3 regions of the Mesorhizobium sp. B2-4-12 genome follow, and region 1 is predicted to be linked to each of the others. Evidence: predicted binding sites of a transcription regulator. Region 1 holds the regulator's gene; each other region holds the start of a gene.
The links. Region 1 encodes LexA, which represses DNA repair genes until DNA is damaged. Its sites were predicted from a motif close to TGTTCNNNNTGTGTTCNG; they were not measured.
Positions count from the first base shown of each region.

Region 2: the regulator LexA is predicted to act here: its motif matches at 2,657-2,674, upstream of FJ934_RS12240 (DNA recombination protein RmuC).
Region 3: the regulator LexA is predicted to act here: its motif matches at 5,252-5,269, upstream of parE (DNA topoisomerase IV subunit B).

Region 1 covers NZ_VFVC01000002.1:125,475-132,927, reverse strand. The annotation lists gene FJ934_RS01975 (ComEC/Rec2 family competence protein) at 1-1,438, shown strand, start outside; gene lexA (transcriptional repressor LexA) at 1,432-2,169, opposite strand; gene FJ934_RS01965 (GntR family transcriptional regulator) at 2,565-3,338, opposite strand; gene FJ934_RS01960 (ABC transporter substrate-binding protein) at 3,490-4,470, shown strand; gene FJ934_RS01955 (ABC transporter ATP-binding protein) at 4,529-5,308, shown strand; gene FJ934_RS01950 (ABC transporter permease) at 5,314-6,237, shown strand; gene kynU (kynureninase) at 6,274-7,453, shown strand, end outside.
Region 2 covers NZ_VFVC01000016.1:59,843-67,295, forward strand. The annotation lists gene truA (tRNA pseudouridine(38-40) synthase TruA) at 1-488, opposite strand, end outside; gene FJ934_RS12225 (N-acetyltransferase) at 610-1,116, opposite strand; gene fmt (methionyl-tRNA formyltransferase) at 1,113-2,066, opposite strand; gene def (peptide deformylase) at 2,073-2,603, opposite strand; gene FJ934_RS12240 (DNA recombination protein RmuC) at 2,707-3,978, shown strand; gene FJ934_RS12245 (methyltransferase domain-containing protein) at 4,184-4,996, opposite strand; gene FJ934_RS12250 (GFA family protein) at 5,076-5,480, opposite strand; gene FJ934_RS12255 (cation diffusion facilitator family transporter) at 5,656-6,609, opposite strand; gene FJ934_RS28655 (hypothetical protein) at 6,825-6,950, shown strand; gene sugE (quaternary ammonium compound efflux SMR transporter SugE) at 7,160-7,453, shown strand, end outside.
Region 3 covers NZ_VFVC01000019.1:48,313-55,765, forward strand. The annotation lists gene FJ934_RS13605 (CpaF family protein) at 1-1,153, opposite strand, end outside; gene FJ934_RS13610 (response regulator/pilus assembly protein) at 1,150-2,364, opposite strand; gene FJ934_RS13615 (hypothetical protein) at 2,432-2,701, opposite strand; gene FJ934_RS13620 (type II and III secretion system protein family protein) at 2,706-4,145, opposite strand; gene cpaB (Flp pilus assembly protein CpaB) at 4,176-5,102, opposite strand; gene parE (DNA topoisomerase IV subunit B) at 5,340-7,394, shown strand; gene FJ934_RS13635 (FUSC family protein) at 7,440-7,453, shown strand, end outside.

The DNA of each region.
Region 1 (7,453 bases):
ATCCATTTCCGGACTGCATATGGCGCTGGTCGCCGGCACGGTCATGGGTCTGCTGCGCGGCGCCTTCGCGCTGTTTCCAGATTTTTCCGCACGAAGGCCGGTGAAGAAATACGCGGCCGCCGCAGCGCTGTTCTCGATCGCTGCCTATCTCGTCATTTCGGGCATCGTCGTTGCCGCCGAACGCAGCTTCATCATGCTGGCGGTGATGCTGATCGCGGTTCTGTTCGATCGCGCGGCTCTGACCATGCGCAATCTGGCGATCTCGGCGGTCGCCGTTATCCTGGTCTCGCCGCATGAAGTGGTCGGACCGAGTTTCCAGATGTCGTTCGCCGCGACCGCTGCCCTGGTCGGCGCCTATGCCGGTTGGGCGGATTATCGCGCGAGGAAGATCAGAACGCCTCCGCCCAGACGAACACCGGCCGGTTTTCTCATGGGCAAACTCGTCGCGCTCACAGGAGGCGTGGCAATGACATCCATTATTGCCGGCAGCGCCACGGCGCTGTTTGCCATTTGGCATTTCCAGCGTGTATCGCCACTCAGCTTGTTCGCCAATCTGGCCGTCATGCCGATCGTTTCGGTCGTGATGTTCCTGGCCGTCGCCAGCGCGTTGCTCATGCCGTTCGGCTTGGATGCGCCATCCCTTTACCTGATGGGCAAGGGCCTGACGGCAATGATCGCCATATCGGCGTGGATATCGGAACGCTCTCCTGTCGATGCGGTCGGGCTGATTTCCCAGCAATCCGTGCTGCTGGTGACGGTCGCCCTGGTCATCGCGACGATGGCGACGACATGGCTGCGGCTCGCCGCACTCCCGTTCGCGCTTGCCGGCCTGTTGACTGTGTCGGATACGCGCACGCCCGATGTGCTGATCTCGGAAGATGCCCGGCTGGTCGCGGTGCCGATCGGCGGTGGCGAACTCGCGGTCAGCCGGGCACGCCCGAACGAATTCACCGTCGACAACTGGAAACGTGCATTGGTATCCGAAAGCATCGTCGTGCCGGAGGTGTTCAACAAGACAGACGGGCAGTTCGCCATTGCCGATGCCGTAAACCTGCCGCCGGGGGCACCGTTCTACTGCACCGACGGCGTCTGCCTCGCCAGGCACCCGTCCGGAGCGATTATCGCGCATGTCGAAGACCGCAAGGATACCTGGAAAGCCTGCGGTTTCGCCGACGTGATCGTCGTCAACGACGCGACTGGCTATGACGCCTGCCATAACCCGCTGGTTCTCGTCGTCACCAAACGGCAACTCGCTCGCAAAGGGAGTGCTGCGGTCTTCTTCGACCGCCAATCGGCGACTGGCCCACCAATCGTCAGCTTCGCCGTCGACAGGCCATACCGTCCCTGGCATGAACAGCGCAAATTCTCGCGCGAGGCGAGGGGCCTGCCGCCCTATAAAAAGCCTGACAATACCAGCGCGCCAGTGCCTGCTCAGTAGCGCCTGATCAGCCCGACGAGTTTGCCTTGCACCTTGACCCTGTCCGGCCCGAAAATGCGGGTCTCGTAGGCCGGGTTGGCGGCTTCAAGGGCAATCGAAGCTCCCTTGCGGCGGAACCGTTTCAGGGTCGCTTCCTCTTCGTCGACCAGCGCCACGACGATCTCGCCCGGGCTCGCTGTATCGGCGTTGCGGATGATGACCGTGTCGCCATCGAAGATCCCGGCCTCGATCATCGAGTCGCCCTTGACCTCCAGCGCATAGTGCTCGCCGCCCATGATCATGTCAGGCGGGACCGAGATGGAATGCGTCTGATGCTGGATGGCATCGATCGGCACACCGGCGGCGATACGGCCCATCACCGGGATCGAGACCGCGGGAACCGCATCGTCGTCATTGCCGGCCGCGGGCAAGCGCGACGGCGCCGGCTTGATCTGGCGACCAAGGTTGCCCTGACCGAGGCTGCCCTGGATGACACTTGGCGAAAATTTTTTTGCCGCGTTGAGGCCGGGCGCGATCGAATCCGGCAACCGCAGCACCTCCAGTGCGCGCGCCCTGTTGGGCAGTCTCCGAATAAAGCCACGTTCCTCCAGCGCCGTGATCAGGCGGTGGATCCCCGACTTGGAGGCAAGATCAAGAGCCTCTTTCATCTCGTCGAAGGAAGGCGGGATGCCGCTTTCCTTGAGCCGTTCATGAATGAACATCAGCAGTTCATGTTGCTTGCGCGTCAGCATGGCGGCCCCCAAGGCATTGAACGAAGGGTCTGAATCGGAATCGAAAAACAAACCCAGAACAAACACTATCTGTTCCAGTTGTGTTCCGCAACCGTTTAAAGTTTAGTGAATTTGTTAAGGGGTTCGAAATTTTTGCCGCCGGCAACAAACGGCAACCGACGCTTACCGACGATTTCTGCCCCGGACACACGCATTGAAATCGTTTTGGTTAATGGCCTGTGGCCCACCCCTTGTTGAGGTTTGGCTTCAGTCGTTTGAAAGGCGCACGGGGCGGATTTATGGAGTCGCCCAGTGTCATCCCAGCGGAACGAAACGAAACCAAAACGCCAACGTTCGCCAGCTCGCTTGGGGGATGGATCCGTGTGTAAGCGTCGGACGGCGCGGAAGCGCCGAAATCATCCGGAAACCGCTTTCAGGCTGCCGGCGCGTGCGGTGTAGTTGTTGGCGCTGCTGTCTTCGCTGTGAACATAGACGTGCAGCGTGTAGCCGATATGCGCCGTCATCAATGCCTTTGCCCGCTCGACATCACGATCGAGCGCCGCCTCCATGATCGCGGTGTGATGCTCGATCGCGATCGCCTCGCGCAGTGCGTCCATGGCCTCTCCATAGCCATGCTTGAGGCCGGCCGCTGCCCGCAAAGTCGGCGCCAGGCCGAGAAAACGATGATGTCGCCGCAGCTGATCCGCGATCGTCGAGCGGAATCGCAGCAGCCAGTTGGACGTCGCAGCACTCAGCAGCGCCGCGTGAAAGGCCTCGTGGCTTTCGTCCCATTGATCGACGGCCGCATCCGAGGGGTCGTCAACCGCGGTCTTGCAGCGAGAGAGCCGGTAATGAGCGGTGACAACGGCATCTTCCCATTGCCTGTCGCCTTTTTCCATCGATTCCAGGAACAGGGGCATCTCGACAACCATCCGCGCGCGCGCCAGGTCCTCGAGTTCGGCCCGCGACACGGGAGCGACGGCAAAGCCGCGATTGCTGATGGCAGTGACAAGGCGCTCGGCTTCAAGCCGAGACAATGCTTCACGCAGCGGCGTCCAGCCGACGCCATATGTGCCGCGCAGCGCACTCAACTTGAGCGGCGCACCCGGCATGAGGCGCGTCGTCAGAATATCGCGCCGCAGCAGCTGATAGGCCGCCTCCGTCTTTGTGGAACTATTCTGATCCTGCATCGCAGTCCGTCCATCGTCAGGCTCGGAAAATTATATATCATGGCGGTGCATGGCAAGAATTATATATAATGTTTGACATGGACCGGCGGACTGACCATGATCGCCTGATGTGCCGTCTTTAAGCGGCGCTAATCAAATCTGGGAGGAAATGATGTTGAAGTCGAAATGGCTGTCAGGATTGGCCCTGGCAGGCGCCTTGATGGTCAGCGCCGGCAGCGCCGCGGCTGATCAGATTCGTATCGGCATAGCCAATTTCGGAGAGCATCCTCAGTTGAATGCCGCCATAGCCGGTTTCAAGAAGGCGCTGACGGACAACGGCTTCGTCGAGGGCAAGGACGTCGTCTACACCGAGAGCCATACCAATTTCGACGCATCGCTTGTGCCGCAGATGATCGCCAAGCTGCAGGCGGAGCAGCCCAAGCTGATTTACACCATCACCACGCCAGTCTCGCAGATCGCCAAGAAGGCGCTCGCAGGATCCGACATTCCGATCGTCTTTGCCGCGGTCACCGATCCGGTCGCGGCCAAGCTGGTGCCGTCATGGGACTCCGGAGACGAAGGCATGACCGGCGCCAGCGATCTGCAGGATGTCGCCGCGGTGATGGCCTTCACCAAGAAGCTGCTGCCGAACGCCAAGCGCTTTGGCGTGCCCTACAATCCAGGCGAGGCCAATGACGTTGCCCTGATCGAAAAGATCAAGGCGGCGGCACCCGCGGCCGGCTTCGAGGTCGTGGAGGTCGGCATCGACAACGTCAATGACATCCAGCAACGCATCGCTTCGCTCGCCGGCAAGGCCGACGTGATCTACGGCCCGGCCTCGAACCTGATCCAGCCGGCGATCGCCGCTGTCTCCGCAGCCGCTCGTCAGGCTGGAATCCCGGTCGTCAACTCCGATGACAGCGCGGTCCGCAACGGCACCGTACCGGCAAGCTTCGCGGTCAACTACACGCAGGTTGGCGTCAATGCCGGCAACATCGCCGCCGAAATCCTTAAGGGCAAGGATCCGAAGACGATCGCGCCGTCGCGTCCAGCTTACAAGGACCACATGGCAACGATCTCCCGCAAGGCGATGGCCGCGTTCGGCATCGAGATACCCGCTTCGATGGCCGATTGCGGCTGCATCGTCGACTGACGTTGGGCTGCAGCGGTGACGGCGTCGGCGCCGTCACCCTTCAGTTGTGGGAGGAACGATGCTCGAGATCCGATCCGCGCGCAAAGTGTTCTACAAGGGCCAGGCCGACGAGAAGGTCGCGCTGGACGGCCTCAACCTGTCGTTGGCCACGGGCGAGTTCGGTATCGTCATCGGCTCCAATGGGGCCGGCAAGAGCAGCATGCTCAACGCCATTTCCGGAGCTCTCATCCTCGATTCCGGCAGGATCCTGATCAACGGCACCGATGTGACAAACATGCCGGTGCACAAGCGCGCGGCAAAATTGGCGCGCGTCTTCCAGGATCCGATGCGCGGCACAGCCGCCAGCATGACCGTGGCGGAGAACATGTTGTTGGCTGACCTTCGCGGCCACAAACGCGGCTTGCGGCAAGGGCTGAACGCCACCCGGCTTGCGTCCTACAAGGAGCGCTTGTCCATACTGGGTCTCGGCCTTGAAAACCGCCTGGACACACGCGTCGACCTGCTTTCGGGCGGGCAGAGGCAGTCGCTGTCGCTGATCATGGCGGTTGGCGGATCGCCGGACCTGCTGCTGCTCGACGAGCATACGGCAGCGCTCGACCCGCGCACGGCCGAAATCGTCATGCAGGCGACGGTGCGCGCCGTCAATGCGCTGAAACTGACCACGCTGATGGTGACCCACAATATGCAACATGCCGTCGACCATGGCAGCCGGGTGATCATGCTCGACGCGGGCCGGATCAGGCTGGAAGTCACCGGCGAGGAGAAATCGGCGGTCACGGTTGCAGATCTGATCGGCCATTTTTCCGTCAAGACCGATCGCATGTTGCTGGCGAGCTGATCACCATGAGCTTTATCCAGGACGTTCTGACGAGCTTCGTCGCGATCATCCCGGTCACACTGGCGCAGAGCCTGATCCTGGCCTTTGTCGTGCTCGGGATCATGATCCCGTTTCGCATGCTGAATTTTCCGGATCTGACCAGCGAGGGCGCCTTTCCGCTGGGCGGCTGCGTCTGTGGCGTGCTTCTTGCAGCCGGTGCATCGCCGCTGACAGCCATCGCGGTCGCCGTCGCAGCGGGCTTTGTGGCGGGTTGCTGTACCGCCTTCATCCATCTGCGCTTCCGCATCCACACGCTTCTTGCGGGTATCCTGATGATGACGATGCTCTACAGCATCAACCTGCGCATCATGGGCAAGTCCAATCTCTCCGTCTTCGGCTCGCCCACTGTGTTCGACTGGGTGCCGTTCGCGCGGCCTGGTTTTCCGGTCAGCAAGATCGTTGTTGCCGGCCTTCTCGCGCTCCTCGTCTTCCTCGCGCTCTACATGTTCTTCAGGACCGAGAAGGGGACCGCGGTGCGTGCGGTGGGCGCCAACCCGGACATGGCCGAGGCTCAAGGCATCAATGTCTGGGCGGCGACCATAGGCGGTGTCGGGCTGGCGAGCGCGTTTTCGGCGTCAAGCGGCGCGCTGATGGTGCAGTCGCAGGGATTTGCCGACGTCAATATGGGACTGGGGATTCTCATCAACGGGCTTGCCGCGCTGATGATCGGCGAGGCGGTTGTCGGCAAGCAGACGGTCTGGCGTCAGCTGCTGGCGCCTTTCGCCGGCGCGATCATCTACTACCAGTTGGTGTCGTTCTGCCTCGCCGCCGGCATGCCGCCGCCTGACCTGAAGCTTGCCACCGGCTTGTTCGTGCTCGCCATGCTGGCCTTGCCCAGCCTCAAGCGCAGCCGGGGATCCGCGCCGGCTCGCGAAGCCATTCGTGAATAAATTAGAGCGTGAACAAACCAGGGAATGTCTGAAATCATGCGTGCAACGCTCGATCTCGCAGCAGTCGAAGCCATGGATGCGGCGGATCCGCTGCGTGCCATGCGCGACCGGTTCATCTTGCCGGACGGGGTTATCTATCTCGACGGCAATTCGCTAGGCGCGGCGGCTCCCGCCGTCTTCAACGAGCTGCAGAAGGCCGCGACCCAGGAATGGGCGCAGGATCTGATCCGTGCCTGGAACACCGCCGGCTGGTTCGAAATGCCGGTCGCCCTTGGCGACCAGCTCGGACGCCTGATCGGCGCCGCGGCCGGCCAGACGGTGGTCTGCGATACGACCTCGATCAACATCTATAAGGTGCTGCATGCCGCGCTTGGCATGCGGCCGGACCGGTCGGTCATCGTCGCCGAAGGCGACAGTTTCCCAACCGACCTCTATATGGCCGAAGGTGTCGCATCGACACGGCCGGGTACGGTGCTGCGGCTCGAAGGGGTCGACGCGCCTGATATCGAGGATCTCATCGACGAACGCGTCGCCGTCATCCTGGTCAACCACGTCAATTACAAATCCGGGCAGTTGCGTGACATGGCCGCGCTGACGCGCAAGGCCCATCAGGCTGGCGCGCTGATCGTCTGGGATCTCTGCCACACAGCCGGGGCCTTACCGGTCGAACTCGACAGCGCGAACGCTGATTTCGCCGTCGGCTGTACCTACAAATATCTCAATGGCGGGCCGGGCGCGCCCGCCTTCATCTATGCCGCGAAGCGTCATCACAGTGAGGTCCACCAGCCGCTTAGCGGCTGGTGGGGTCATGCGAGGCCCTTCGCCTTCGAACAGGGCTATGCGGCCGGCACCGGCATCCGCCGGTTCTTGTGTGGTACGCAGCCTGTGCTTTCGATGCGGGCGCTGAAGGGGGCACTGGATCTTTGGGACGACGTCGACATGGCGGTGGTGCGCAAAAAGAGCATCGCGCTGACCGACCTGTTCATTGAGCTCGTCGAGACCAGATGCGACGCCTACGGCCTTGAGCTCGAAAGCCCGCGAGACGGCAACGCGCGCGGCAGCCAGGTATCGTTCATCCACCCGGAAGGCTATCAGGTAATGCGGGCCTTGATCGAGCGCGGCGTGATTGGCGATTTCCGCGCGCCGTCGACGATCCGCTTCGGCTTCACGCCGCTCTATGTCGGCTACAGGGACGTTTGGCAGGCGGTGGAGGTGC
Region 2 (7,453 bases), on a different contig from region 1:
TGCGTCGAGCGGAAGGTGGTGAAGTCGTGCCGCCCGAGCAGGATCTTCGCTGCTTCGTGCATGGCGCCGGCATCAAGCTGCTTTGGCACCCACCACACCTTGCCCTTTTCCAGCGCCGAAGGCGCACGCCGGTTGAGGATGCGGTAGAGATAGTGACGGCCGGTGGCCGAGAAGCGCGCGTCGAAATCGTCCGAGACGGCCACCGCCCTCAGGATCGCGACACGTGCGCCGGCGGCCTGCAGATGGGCGTTGACGGCATCGCGCACCTTGTCGCCAGGCCATGCCTTGGCGAGGTCGGCATGCGCCACCTGCGCGGTGGCGTGCACGCCGGCATCGGTACGGCCTGCGGCGCGCAGCCGGACTGCCTCGCCACAAAATTTTTCGATCGCCTGCTCGATCGCCTGCTGCACGGAAGGCTGATCGGCCTGGTGCTGCCAGCCGGCAAACCGGCTGCCGTCATATTCGATGTCGAGGCGAAAACGCGGCATTTGTGACCAGAGCTCTCGCCTCGAGCAATTCCAGGAAAAGTGTGAAGCGGTTTTCCGTCCGGGATTGCGTTTGAACAAAAACGCAGAGCAGTTCGCCGTTTCCGTGAAACGGTGGACTGCGCTATGCGGCGAGAGCGGTGAAGGCCGGGGCGTAGACCAGCCTGCCGGCCTCCGGAGCGTCACCCCAGGCCAGCGCCTGCAGCGCCTCGCCCTGATACTCGCTCTCGAACTTCTCGGCGCGGGCGTGGCTGTAGCCGAAACGGCCGTAATAGGCCGGATCGCCCAGCACGACGGCCAGCGTCTCGCCGGCATCCTTGAGCCGGATATGCGCCTCGCGGATCAGCGCGCCGCCAATGCCGCTGCCATGGAACGAAGGTTCCACCGCCAGCGGCGCCAGCGCCACGGCCGCGAAACGCTTGCCGCCGTTCTGGACGAACAGGCGCGAAAACAGGATGTGGCCGATAACTTGGCCATCCTCTTCCGCCACCAGTTCGGCAACGGCATCGCCGCCGGTCACCAGCGCATCGACCAGCCCTGCTTCCGACTGCTGGCCGAAAGCGTGTTCCTCGACGAGGCGGATAGCCTCGCGATCCCGCGGCGTCGCCGCGCGTATCGACATCATGCTCATGAGAACTTCATTCCTTTTTCGATCTTGGCTCCGCGCAGGAATTCCGACGCGGCGGCGGGCCTTCCGCCCGCCCGTTGAACTTCGACCAGCCTGATCGCGCCTGTCCCGCAGGCGACCGTCAGACGGTCATCGAGAATTCCTCCCGACTCGCCCAAATCTTCCGAAAGCGATACGCCTTCAGATAGCGTCGAGCGAAGCAGTTTCAGCCGCTCCGGGCGGCCGCCAATGTCAATCTCGGACCAGGCGCCGGGAAAGGGCGACAGGCCACGAAGGTGGTTGTGGACCTCGGCCGCCGGCCGAGTCCAGTCCATGCGCGTCTCGGATTTATCGATTTTTCTGGCGTAAGTCACCCCTTCCGCCGCTTGCGCGGTAAATGTAAGGGTGTTCTTTTCCAGCCGGGCCAGCGCTCCCACCATCAGGGCAGCACCGACACACATCAACCGATCATGCAGATCGCCGGCTGTCATATCGGGGTCGATGGCGCATTTTTCAACCAATCCCACCGGTCCGGTGTCCAAACCCTCTTCCATACGCATCACCATCATGCCGGTTTCCAGGTCGCCCGCCATGATGGCGCGCTGTATGGGAGCGGCACCCCGCCAGCGCGGCAGAAGCGATGCATGGCCGTTGATGCAACCAAGCCGTGGCGCCTCCAGAACCGCCTTCGGCAGCAGCAATCCATAGGCCACGACCACCGCGACATCGGCCCGCAGGTCACGGAAAGCGGCCTGCTCGGCCTCGCCCTTGAGGGACGTCGGCGTACGCACCGCGATACCCAGCCGCTCGGCCTCGCGCTGCACCGGCGACGGCGTCAACTCCAGCCCACGCCGTCCGGCGGCACGCGGCGGCTGGGTATAGACGGCTGATATTTCATGCCCGGCTTCGGCGATGGCGCGCAGCGTCGGCACCGAGAACTCCGGTGTGCCCATGAAGATGACGCGAAGGGGCATTTCCCCCTATCCCACCAACTTGCCCGGCGCCTTGTCCCTGGCGAGCTTCTTGAACTTTTTCACCACCATATCGCGCTTCAGCTTCGAGATATGGTCGATGAACAGCACGCCGTTGAGGTGGTCGATCTCGTGCTGCAGGCAGGTCGCCATCAGCCCTTCGGCCTCCATCTCCTGCAGCTTGCCGTCGCGGTCGAGATATTTCACCCGCACGGAGGCCGGGCGTTCAACCTCGGCGTAATAGTCGGGGATCGACAGGCAGCCTTCCTCGTAGACCGAGCGCTGATCGGCGCTATCCAGGATCTCTGGGTTGATGAAGACATGCGGCGCCGGCGTTTCGTCTTCCTTGGCCAGATCGATCACCAGCATGCGCAGCGGTTCGCCGACCTGGATTGCCGCCAGTCCGATGCCTGGCGCGTCATACATGGTCGCCAGCATGTCGTCGGCCAGCTTTTGCAGGGGCGCGTCGACGCGTTCCACCGGCTTGGAGACCTGGCGCAGGATCGGATCGGGAAGAATGATGAGCGGCTTGATCGGCATGGCGTTCCACCTAAGACCTCGCAGGAATGGCGTCAACCGGTGCGCCCGAGCCCCGTTCACGTTTTGATCTGTGCTATCAGGCCGAATCGGCTATGCTGTCCACATGAATGACCTGAGCACCACCCTTTCGGAGCCCGTCGCACGGCTTGGCGCCTCGACAATCACGCTCAGCCACGCGCTGGCCTTCAGCGCGTTGCTGTTTTTCGGCCTGTTCGTGGCGCTCGTCGTCGCGCTGTGGCGGTCGGCCAAGGCGCGCGCGGTCGCCGCCGCAGAAGCCGCCGACCACGCCCGCGACGCCGAGGCGCGCATGGCCGGCATATTGCAGGCCCAGGCCGAAATGCAGGGGCGCATGGGCGCCATCGCCGAAGTGTTCGGCGCGCGCCAGGCGGAGCTGACGCAGTCGATCGGCCAGAGGCTTGACGCCATGACCGGCCGCCTCGGCCAGACCATGACCGAGCAGACCAAATCAACGCATGAGAGCCTGGCGAAGCTGCAGGAGCGGCTGGCCGTCATCGACACCGCGCAAGGCAATATCCAGTCGCTCGCCGGCCAGGTCGTGCAGTTGCAGGCCATCCTCTCCAACAAGCAGACGCGCGGCGCCTTCGGCCAGTCGCGCATGGAGGCGATCGTCGCCGACGGCCTGCCGCACGGCGCCTATGAATTCCAGGCGACGCTGTCGAACGGCAGCCGGCCGGACTGCCTGGTGAAGATGCCGAACGGCGCGCCGTCGCTTGCCATCGATGCCAAATTTCCGCTGGAGGCGTGGAATGCCATCCGCGCCGCCGATGGCGCCGATTTGCAGAAGGTCGCGGCGCAGGCCTTCCGCCGCGATATCGAGATCCATGTCCGCGATATATCGGAAAAATACCTGATCCAGGGCGAGACGCAGGACACAGCCTTCATGTTCGTGCCGTCGGAATCGGTATTCGCCGAGATCCACGAGAATTTCGAGGCGATCGTCCACAAGGCGCACCGCGCCCGCGTCGTCATCGTTTCGCCGTCCCTGCTGATGCTGTCGATCCAGGTCATCCAGGCGATCCTCAAGGATGCCCGCATGCGCGAACAGGCGCATCTGATCCAGGGCGAAGTGATCCGCCTGATGGAGGATGTCGCGCGTGTCGACGAGCGCGTGCGCAAGCTGCAGGTCCATTTCGGCCAATCTGCCAAGGACATAGACGATATCCTCGTCTCGACCTCGAAAGTGACCAAACGTGGCCAGAAGATCGAGGCGCTGGAGTTCGGCGCGCAGGCCGATGGCGATGCCGGCCAGGAGACGCCGTCACGGGCGCCGGCCGCAAAACTCGACTCCGGTCCGCGCGTCGCCGATTCAAAGACCGGACAGCTCAGGCTGCGGGTCGTCGAAGGCGACGACTAAAAGCAATTCCAGGAAAAGTGCGTAGCGGTTTTCAGTCCGGAATTGCGCAAGAACACAGAGCTAAAGCAATTCCAGGAAAAGTGCATGGCGGTTGTCCGTCCCGAATTGCGTAAGAACTCGGAGCCAGAGCGGGTCAACGATTGCAGTGAACGCTGAACCGCTCGACGGCTTCATCCCGAAGTGGCGTACGGATAATTCCCGATACCTAAACCACAGCCATGACGATGTGTGCCTGGATTTTGGCGGCGACCTCGCCGCTGCCATGCCTGTCGGCAATCGCCGATGCAGCGTAATCCGTGGCGGCGTCCAGTTTTCCTGGATCCCGGGCCTCGATTTCGGTGCGAAGAACGGTTCCCTGACAATAGGCGACGGCCGGGATGCGCGGCGAGGATGCGCGGCTTTGTTCGGCTCGCGTCTCGATCACCACTTGGGAGAAACCGGCGTCCTCCAGCTCACTGCGGATCAATGCCTTATCGTGATAGCCGTGTGGCGTGCGTGCCAGAAAGCGCGGCGGATCGTCCGGAAAAATCCTTGCCAGCGCATTGGTCACATCATCGGCAAACACATTTTCCTCGATGCGATCCCAGACGTTGAACAGAAAATACCCACCGGGTTTCAGGACCCGCTTCGCCTCACGATAGGCGGACAGGCGGTTGGGAAAGAACATCGCCCCAAACTGGCAACAAACGAGATCGAAAGCCGCATTTTCAAACGGCAGCGCCAGCGCATCGGCCTGGCGCCATTGGATACGGCCGTCGGGAGCCTGTCGCGAAGCGGCATAGTCGAGCATCGGCTGGTTGAGGTCCGTCACGACATAACTGGCGCCAGGGGGCAGTTTTGGCGCCAATGCGCGGGTGACGACCCCGGTGCCCGCCGCGACTTCCAAAACGGCGCTGGGCGACAAGGCCCCCGCTCGCCGTGCAAGATCCGTGGCAAACGGCTCGAAAACCAACGGCACCATGTAGCGGTCGTAGTTTTCCGGAATCGAGCCGGAAAAAACCTTGTCGGTTTCGAGCATGACGATCACCCACCATGTCCATGGCGCACAGCCTAGCACATGCTTGCAGGTCCTTGGATACGATTTTCGAAAAGAGCGGCTACCGCTCTTCCGCGATCGTGGTCACCTTGAATTCCGGCAGCCACCGCAGGGCCGAGCGATGCCATATCTGTTGTGTCGGGACGAGATCCTCGCGTTGCCGCGCGGTTCCCACCCTGATCCCGTACACCTTCGGACCGTCGCCGACCGACGTCGCATAAAGATGCGAACCGCAGTCGCCGCAAAAGGCCTGGGCGCGCTTGGCGCCACTTGCTCCGGTCTTGATATAGATTCTTGGCGTGCCCCGAGTGATCCGGTAGTGATCCTCGGGCGCGGGAACGGTAACGCGAAAGGCGGTCCCGGTCAGTTGCTGGCAGTCCGTGCAGTGACAGATCGATGTCTTCTCCGGGTCGACCTCCGCTTCATAGGTGATGGCGCCGCAATGGCACCCGCCGTCGATCCTCATCGTCGCTCCTCCAAAGTTCAGTGATCTTAGCGGAGGAAGGTGGCGGGGCAATGGCGGAATGCTGGTGCAAGGCCAACGCACGTCGCCTAAAAGTGACCTCGCTTCTGGGAAAACGATAGGCAGGAAAGCAAAGAATCTAAAACCCGCCGCACGAATTCGTTCAACGCGACGCGCCTTAGTCGGACGCCGCCTCGATCGCCTGGCGCCGCTGCTCCCAGGTGCCGGTGGTCTGGGGTTTTACGAACAGCCGCGTGATCTCCGGCATCTCCTTCTTCAGCCGCGCCTCGATGCGTTCGACACAGGCTTCGATCTCGGGTGCGGTCAGATGGTCCTCGAACTCGATGCTGAGGCCGGCAACGATCTCTTCCGGCCCCATGTGGACGGTCAGGACTCCGTTCGCCCGTTGCACCGCGGGGTCCTGCTGGACGATCTCCAGCACGCGTCTCTGCACTTCGGGTGAAGCCGGCTCGCCGATGAGCAGCCCCTTGCTTTCACGGGCCAGGAAAATCGCCGTCGCGCCGAGGATAAGCGCGATGCCGATCGAAGCCACGCCGTCGAGTTCCGGCATCTCCAGCAGCTCCGCGGCCAATATGCCGGCAAAGGCGACGGTCAGGCCGAGAAGGGCAGCGCTGTCCTCGAACAGAACGGTATAGACGCTCGGATCCTTGCTCGATTGCGCGGCCTCCAGCCAGCCTTCTCCGCCCTTCTGCCGGCGGAATTCCCTCAGCGCCACCAGCCAGGAGCTACCCTCGAACAGGAAGGACAGGCCGAGAACGATATAGTTCACCTTGACGTTGGCGGCAGGCTCGGGCGCCATGATGTGGGTGATGCCCTCGTAGAGCGAAACGCCGGCGCCCAGCGCGAAGACCAGAAGAGCGACGATGAAGCTCCAGAAATAGAGTTCGCGGCCATGTCCGAGCGGATGCGTGCGGTCGGCCGGGCGCGCGGCACGGTGCATGCCGTAGAGCAGAAGGCTGCCATTGCCGGTATCGACCAGCGAATGCACGCCTTCCGATAGCATCGCCGAACTGCCGGTGAACAAGGCGGCGCCGAATTTGGTCAGCGCGATGGCCAGATTGCCGGCGAGCGCTGCATAGATGACCGTTTTTGAGCCGCCGTGCCCGGCCATCGTTTCCTCACCGTTGCCGATGCCTGAGCTTAGCCCCCCGTCCGCCCAAGCTCCACACCTATCCTGAACGCACGAACAGCCAATGCGTTCAGGTCCCGTCGCGGACCCTCTCAAACCGATTGAGGCATCCGCGGAGCGCAAGGCCGCAAACAGCCCTCTTGCTTAGAGGCGTTTCTCTTGTTTCACTTCACTTCCCACAATTGGAGGAACGAATCATGGCTAAAGGTGCGATGAAGGCTGGCAAGGAAGCCCGCAAGCCGAAAAAGGACGCCAAGAAACCCGCAGCCGCTCCGGCCCTCAAGGCGCCGCCGGTCAAGGCGATGCGGATCAAGGAAAAGTAGTCTCGGCTAACCGGCGCGGCGAGATCTCGCCGGCGGTATTCGACGATGCCGCCGGGCAGGTGTGATCGGGCGTCTGGACAACCCTATGTTTCCGGCGTGGGGACGACCCCGCGCCTTTCCGAAAATTCGGTCGGGACGACCCGCCCACTGTTGATCACGCATCGGCGGATCGGATCTGTTCCGGTCCGGTGCGGGATGGAGCGTCTCCGATGTCCTGGACTTTTCTGTTTTTCGCCGGCCTGTTCGAAATCGGTTGGGCGATCGGCCTCAAATACACCGACGGCTTCACAAGGCTCGTTCCGACCGTGCTCACGGTCGCGTCGATGATCGTCAGCCTCACCCTGCTCGGCCTGGCGTTGAAGGCGCTGCCCGTCGGCACCGCCTATGCGGTGTGGACCGGCATCGGCACCGTCGGCACGGCGCTGCTCGGCATCTGGCTGCTCGGCGAGCCGGCCACCGCGATCCGGCTCGCCTGCATCGCGCTGATCGTCTGCGGCATCATG
Region 3 (7,453 bases), on a different contig from region 1:
CGATCTGACTGCGGATCGACTGGACCGTCATCGGCATGCCGGTCATGCCCAGCATCTGTTCGAGGCGCGAAATGGCATCGCGCGGCGTGTTGGCATGGATGGTCGCCATCGATCCTTCATGGCCGGTGTTCATCGCCTGCAACATGTCGAACGCCTCCTCGCCGCGGCACTCGCCGAGGATGACGCGGTCAGGACGCATGCGCAGCGCGTTTTTGACGAGATCGCGTTGCTTCAGTTCGCCATGGCCCTCGATGTTGGCAGGTCGCGTCTCCATGCGAGCGACATGCGGCTGCTGCAGCTGAAGCTCGGCGGCATCCTCGATGGTGATCAGCCGCTCGTCTTCCGGGATGAAGGCCGACAGTGCATTGAGCATCGTTGTCTTGCCGGTGCCGGTGCCGCCGGAAATGATCGTCGTCTTGCGGGCATGGACCGCCGCGGCCAGCACTTCGGCCATGTTCTGTGTGATGGCGCCGAATTCGACCAGCTTGTGCAGGCCAAGCTTGTTCTTGGAGAATTTGCGGATCGACACCAGCGGCCCGTCGACGCCAACCGGGCGGATGGCAGCGTTGAAACGCGACCCATCCAGCATGCGAGCATCGACCATCGGCTGCGATTCATCGACGCGCCGGCCGACGGCCGCGACGATCTTGTTAATGATTCTAAGCAGATGCGCCTCATCCTTGAACGGAATGTGCACCTGCTGCAGCTTGCCCTTCTTCTCGACGAAACAGTTCTGGTGGCCGTTGATCAGGATGTCGTTGATGTCGGGATCCTTGAGCAGCGGCTCCAGCGGGCCCAGGCCAACCATCTCGTCGACGATGTCGTCCACCAGCGCGTCAAGTTCGGCGGTGTTGATCGCCATCCGCTCCTGGCGGGTTTTTTCCGACACGAAATCATGCACCTGCCGCCGCATTTCCTCCTTCGGCAAGCGCTCCAGGGCGACAAGGTTGATTTCCTCGAGCAGCATCCGATGAATGCGTATGCGGGCATCGAGCACCCTGTTGGCGTTCTTTGCCGGGGCGACCTCGGGTTTTACCGGTAAAGCTTTTCGGCTTGTCGGGATCACCACCGCGTGATGCGCGACCGGCGTTGTTTCGGACGAACGCTGCGGCCGCGCATCGCGGTTCTGCAGGGTGGAAAAACGGCTGGTCATCCGGCCCTCCTCTTCAAAAGGCCCCTGCCGAGACCGAAGAGCGACTTCGACTTGCTGGCGGTCGCGACTGCCTCCTCCGGCAGGATGATCTTCTTCAAATCATTGACCACGTTGGCATTGGCGTCGATCTCGTGCAACGGCACGCCACGGTCGACCGCCTCGCGCACCAGCCGGTAGTTGTTGGCGATGCCGCCGACGAAATGCTCGCCGAGGATTTCCTGGACATCCGCCTGCTTGATGCCATTGTCGAACATCTTCTGCTCGAAGCGATTGACGATGACGTTGGGCTTCACCTCCTTGCCGGCGGTCTCGTAGACGGCCTGGATCAGCCTTTGCGTGTGGCGCAGGCACGGCACCGTCATTTCGGCGACGATGTAGAGCTTGTTGGAGCCGAGCAGCACCGTTTCCGTCCACGGAAACCAGGTGCGCGGCATGTCAATGACGACATTGTCGAAATAGGCCGAAACGAGGTCCAGCATGCGCACCACGACATCGGTCTTGAAGGAACGCATCTCCGATGGGTGCGTCGGCGCCGCCAGCACGCAAAGTCCGCTGGCATGTTTCGAGAGCATCACGTCGAGGAGTTGCCGGTCGAGGCGTTCGGGCTGGTTCTCGATCTCGGTGATGTCGAAACGCGGCTCGAGGTCGAGATATTCCGCGCAGGCGCCCTGCTGGAAATTGAGGTCGACCACGCAGGTCGAGGCGCCGCGCGTCACCGAGTGATGCAGCTGGAATGCCGTCTGCAGCGCCAACGTCGTGGTGCCGACACCGCCCGCGGCCGGCATAAAGGTGTAGATCTGCGACTCGGTGTTTTCCTCGCGCCCCGGCCCTTGCAGTGCCCGCACGACCGATCGCACCAGGTCGGCCGTGGTGATCGGCTTGACGAGAAAGTCCGCGACCTTGAGCTGCACCAGGATGCGGACGGCGGCGGCGTTGAACTCCTGGGTGACGACGACCACCGGGGCCTTGCCCTCCAGCCTGCGCATGACGCGCTGCAGCGATTCGATCTCCTCCAGCTTCGCCGCGTCCATATCGACGATGATGGCGCCGAAGTCGGTTTCCTGGATCTCGCCGCGCAATTCGGTGACATTCTTTTCCACCGTCGAGAGCTGGATGACCTCGGAGGCGGCGAATGCGGTGCGTGTGTCCTGCACGAAGGTGCTGTCCGTCGATACGAGCAGGATCTTCTTGGTCTTGATGCCGTTTGCCATTCTCGCCGCCTGTGAAGTCGATCCCCGCCTGGATCAGTTGCCCGCCTGAATCAGTTGCCCGCCTGAATCAGTCACTTGTGCTTGTCTGCGCCGTCTTCGCGCCAGCCGCCTGATCGGATGTGACGGGGGCGGCATCACCGCGCTTGGCCGGCACGAGGAGTCTGGTGTTCTGGACACCGTACTTCCACGGATCGACCATCTGCATGACCGTGTTGGCGGCCTGCGCTTCGCCGGCGCCTGTCGTCGGACCTTCGCTGCGCACATAGTCGTCGCTGGTGCAGCCGGCGGCGATACCGGCAAGAAGCAACGCGATGCTTGCTCTCAGGATCACACGCATCGCTTCAATCCTTCGGCAGGTCGAGGAAATGACCGACCGTGGTGGCCGTCCGCGCGGCGCTGCCATCGGCCAACGCCAGCGCACGGCCGTTGTTCGCCCCCTTCACCTCCTCGGTGTTGTTGAGAAAGTAGTCGACGTTGCTGGCCGGTTGAGTGCCGTCCGTCGGCCCGGCCATCTTCTTCGACGGATCGACGGGCTTGACCAGGTAGGGCGTGACGATGATGACGAGGTCTGTCTCGCGCCGCTGATACGATTTAGACGAGAACAGCGGTCCGAGCACCGGCATCTTGCCGAGGCCTGGAATGCGCGAGGTGGTGATGTCGTTCTGCGACTGCAGCAGTCCCGCGATCATGAAGCTCTGGCCGTTCTTCAGGTCGACCGACGTCTTGGCGCGGCGAACGATGAAACCGGGCACCGAAATGTTGCCGATATTGTAGGAGGCCGACGCATCGATGGAGGATACTTCCGGCGCGATGTCGAGGCTCACGAGCCCGTCCTTGAGCACGGTCGGCGTGAAGTCGAGGCTGACGCCATATTTCTTGTAGCTGACCGAGATCTTGCCATTGTCCTCCGAAACCGGGATCGGAAATTCGCCGCCGGCCAGGAAGCTCGCCGTCTCGCCGGACCGGGCAATAAGGTTTGGTTCCGCGAGGCGTCGGGCAAGGCCGCGCTCTTCCAGGGCCTTGATGGCGATGTCGATCGAGACGCCGTTGGACAGCAGCCGGCCGATGGCTTCACCGGTTCCTGCCGCCGGCACCGCCCCGGGGTCAAGCGAAACATCGCGTCCACCAAAGCCGTAGGCAAAGTTGGCGCTGTATTTGGCGCCGAGATCCTGACCTGCCTGGCGGTTGATCTCGACGAAGCGGACGTTGAGCTGGACCTGCTGCGACGATGAGATGTTGACCGAATTGATCACTTCTTCCTTGCCGGAGAAGCGGGTGGCGATCTTGTTTGCCTTTTCGGCGGCGACCGCGTCATCCGCCTCGCCCGACAGCACGACACGGCCATTGGCCGAGCCGACCTTGATCTTGGCATCCGGCACGCTGGCGCGGATCGTGCTCGCCAGCTGGTCGGTGTCGAGCGTCACCTCGATGTCGATGGTGCCGACCAGCTGCTTCTTGTCGTCGAACAGCGCGATACCGGTGGTGCCGAGATTGTTGCCGAGCACATAGAAAGACTTGTCGGTCAGTGGATTGACGTTGGCGATCTCCGGATCGCCGATAACGATCTGGTAGAAGGCAGCACTCGTCATGATCGTCTTGGGCTTGCCCTTGGCGACCTTGATCGATGCATTCCTGGTCGACGAGACGTAGACGACATCGTTGTCCGCCCTGGCGGCGCCGGGTAAAGCGAGCACTCCGCTCGCGGCCAGCGAGGCGACCATCGCCAAGGCGCGCACGAAGTGCCGCCGAGCCGTCATTCGATATAGCGTACGCATCAACATTGTCCCGTCTCGTCCGGTCCCCACCGGCCTTTATTTCTGGTCCCGCGAAGGAACCTGATATTCCTCGGCCTGTGTGCCGCGTGTCACGATGACCGTCTTGAATGTCGGCTTCTCAGGCTCCTTGGCCACCGCGTCGAACAGCGAGCCGGCCGCCGCCTCGGTCTTGGACGCCACCGATCCGCCGAAGGAGGAAATGGTGGTGACGCCGCCATTGCCGTCACCGCCTTCGCTGGCCGACCGCAGCGACAGCGACAACGTGCCGACGGTGCGGGCAAGCGCCACTTTCTGCGCGCCATCGGTCGTCACCTGGATGGTCACGGAATTGGCCACCTGCGGCGTCGTCTGACGCTCGTCGGCGCCCTGGCCGACGCTGAGCACCTTGGCATCGGCGACGACGATTTCGGAGGTGACGGTCGAACCTGCAGCCCCTTGGGCATTCTTGGCCACTTCCTGGATTGCGCCGGCATCGCGTGTCAGCACGACATCGACCCGGTCGCCCGGCGTGACGAAGCCACCGACGCCGGCGATCTCGTCGGTCCGGATGGTGACCGCCCGCATTCCGGGCGCAAGCATGTTGGAGAGCGTCGCACGGCCGTTTGGTCCCGACAGCTTGGCCAGCAGCACCGGCTCGTTGACCTCGATCGGTGACAGCACCACGCGGCCGCCTTCGCCGAGCAATCCGTCGACGGTGGCAAAGGCGCCCTGCGGCAGGGAATCCTGCGGCCACGGAATTTCGCTGAGCTTGGCGCGGTCGATCTCCATGCCGTAACGCAACGGCGCGTTCGCCACGACGATGGTCTTGAATTCGATCCTGGGCGGCGCTGGAGTGGCGATCGACGCCGTCTTTTCCCCGACATCGGCCTTGGCCTGGCTCTTTACCCAGAAATCCGCGGCAAAGATCGAGATCGCGCCGAAAACGGCGGCGATGCCGATCATCGTTATGGCCTTGCCCTTCACGCCGAAACCCCTGATGCCCGCAGTTTCTTGTTATGTTGGGCTCACGCTAGGCGGCATTGTTAAAGAATCAGGTATCCCGCACGGCCGCATTTGATCTATTTCCGGCCGCTTGGTTATCGAATGGTTTTAGGATAAGAGGGGCTAGACCCCCGAACGTAACAGGAACCTCCGTCGCTTGGCGCTGAAAAGCGTGGCAGTATCGACGGGTGATTCGCAGCATCGGACTCTATGGCAGGCATGGACGAAAACAACGATCTCTTCGCCAATATGGACAAGCAGCCGCAGCCGGTTCGGGCGGCCGCGCGCCCGGCGGATCCGCTGGTCCAGGCGGCAAAACGCCCGGCGGCGTCCAAGGACGGCAGCGAGGGCTACAGCGCCGCCGATATCGAGGTGCTGGAAGGTCTGGAGCCGGTGCGTCGTCGGCCAGGCATGTATATTGGCGGCACCGACGACAAGGCCATGCACCACCTGTTCGCCGAAGTCATCGACAACTCAATGGACGAGGCGGTTGCCGGCCACGCCACCTTCATCGATGTCGAACTCTCGGCCGATGGCTTTCTCACCGTCACCGACAATGGCCGCGGCATCCCGGTCGACCCGCATCCGAAATACAAGAAGCCCGCGCTCGAAGTGATCATGACGACGCTGCATTCGGGCGGCAAGTTCGACTCGAAGGTCTATGAGACGTCAGGCGGCCTGCATGGCGTCGGCGTTTCCGTCGTCAACGCGCTGTCGGACCATCTCGAGGTCGAGGTCGCGCGTGGCCGGCAGCTCTACCGCCAGCGCTTTTCGCGCGGCATTCCGGTGAGTGGCCTTGAGCATCTCGGTGAAGTGCACAACCGGCGCGGCACCAGGATCCGCTTCCATCCCGACGAGCAGATCTTCGGCAAGGGCGCGGCGTTCGAACCGGCGCGGCTCTACCGCATGACGCGTTCGAAAGCCTATTTGTTTGGCGGTGTAGAGATCCGCTGGACCTGTGACCCCTCGCTGATCAAGGAAAAGGATCAGACGCCGGCCAAGGCGGAATTCCATTTCCCTGGCGGCCTCAAGGACTACCTCAAGGCGTCGCTCGGCGACGAATTTCAGGTGACGCGGGAAATCTTCTCTGGCAAGAGCGACAGGCAAGGAGGCCATGGCTCGCTCGAATGGGCGGTGACCTGGTTCGGCGGCGACGGCTTCATCAATTCCTACTGCAACACCATCCCGACCGGCGAAGGCGGCACCCACGAGGCCGGCTTCCGTAACGTGCTGACGCGCGGCCTGCGCGCCTATGCCGATCTTGTCGGTAACAAACGCGCCTCGATCGTCACCTCGGAAGACGTGATGATCTCGGCGGCGGGCATGCTTTCGGTGTTCATCCGCGAACCGGAATTCGTTGGCCAGACCAAGGACAGGCTGGCGACGATCGAGGCGATCCGGATCGTCGAGACCGCGATCCGCGATCCCTTCGACCATTGGCTGGCCGACAATCCGCAGGAAGCCTCGAAGCTGCTCGAATGGGTGATCGCTCGCGCCGACGAGCGCGTACGCCGCCGCCAGGAAAAGGAAGTGTCGCGCAAGAGCGCGGTGCGCAAGCTGCGGCTGCCGGGCAAACTCGCCGACTGCACGCAGAACGCCGCCGCCGGTGCGGAACTCTTCATCGTCGAAGGCGATTCCGCCGGTGGCTCGGCCAAGCAGGCGCGCGACCGGGCCAGCCAGGCAGTGCTGCCGTTGCGCGGCAAGATCCTCAACGTCGCCAGCGCCGGCAATGACAAGCTGGCCGCCAACCAGCAGATATCGGACCTGATCCAAGCGCTCGGCTGCGGCACGCGCTCCAAGTATCGCGACGAGGATTTGCGCTACGACCGCGTCATCATCATGACCGACGCCGACGTCGACGGCGCCCACATCGCCTCTCTGCTGATCACCTTCTTCTATCAGGAGATGCCGGCGCTGGTGCGTGGCGGTCACCTCTATCTGGCGGTGCCGCCGCTTTACTCGATCAGGCAAGGTGGCAAGGTGGCCTATGCCCGCAACGACGCGCACAAGGACGAGCTCCTGCGCACTGAATTCACCGGACGCGGCAAGGTCGAGCTCGGCCGTTTCAAGGGCCTGGGTGAAATGATGGCCTCGCAGCTCAAGGAGACCACCATGGATCCGAGGAAGCGCACGCTTCTGCGGGTCGATGTGATCGATGCCGAGGCGGCGACCAAGGACGCGGTCGACGCGCTGATGGGCACCAAGCCGGAGGCTCGCTTCCGCTTCATCCAGGAACGTGCCGAATTCGCCGAAACGGAAGTGCTGGATATCTGAGCGCCCCCTGCTCTACCTTGTCCGTGCGGGTACGGAGTCGAACATGTGATCGGGGCGCG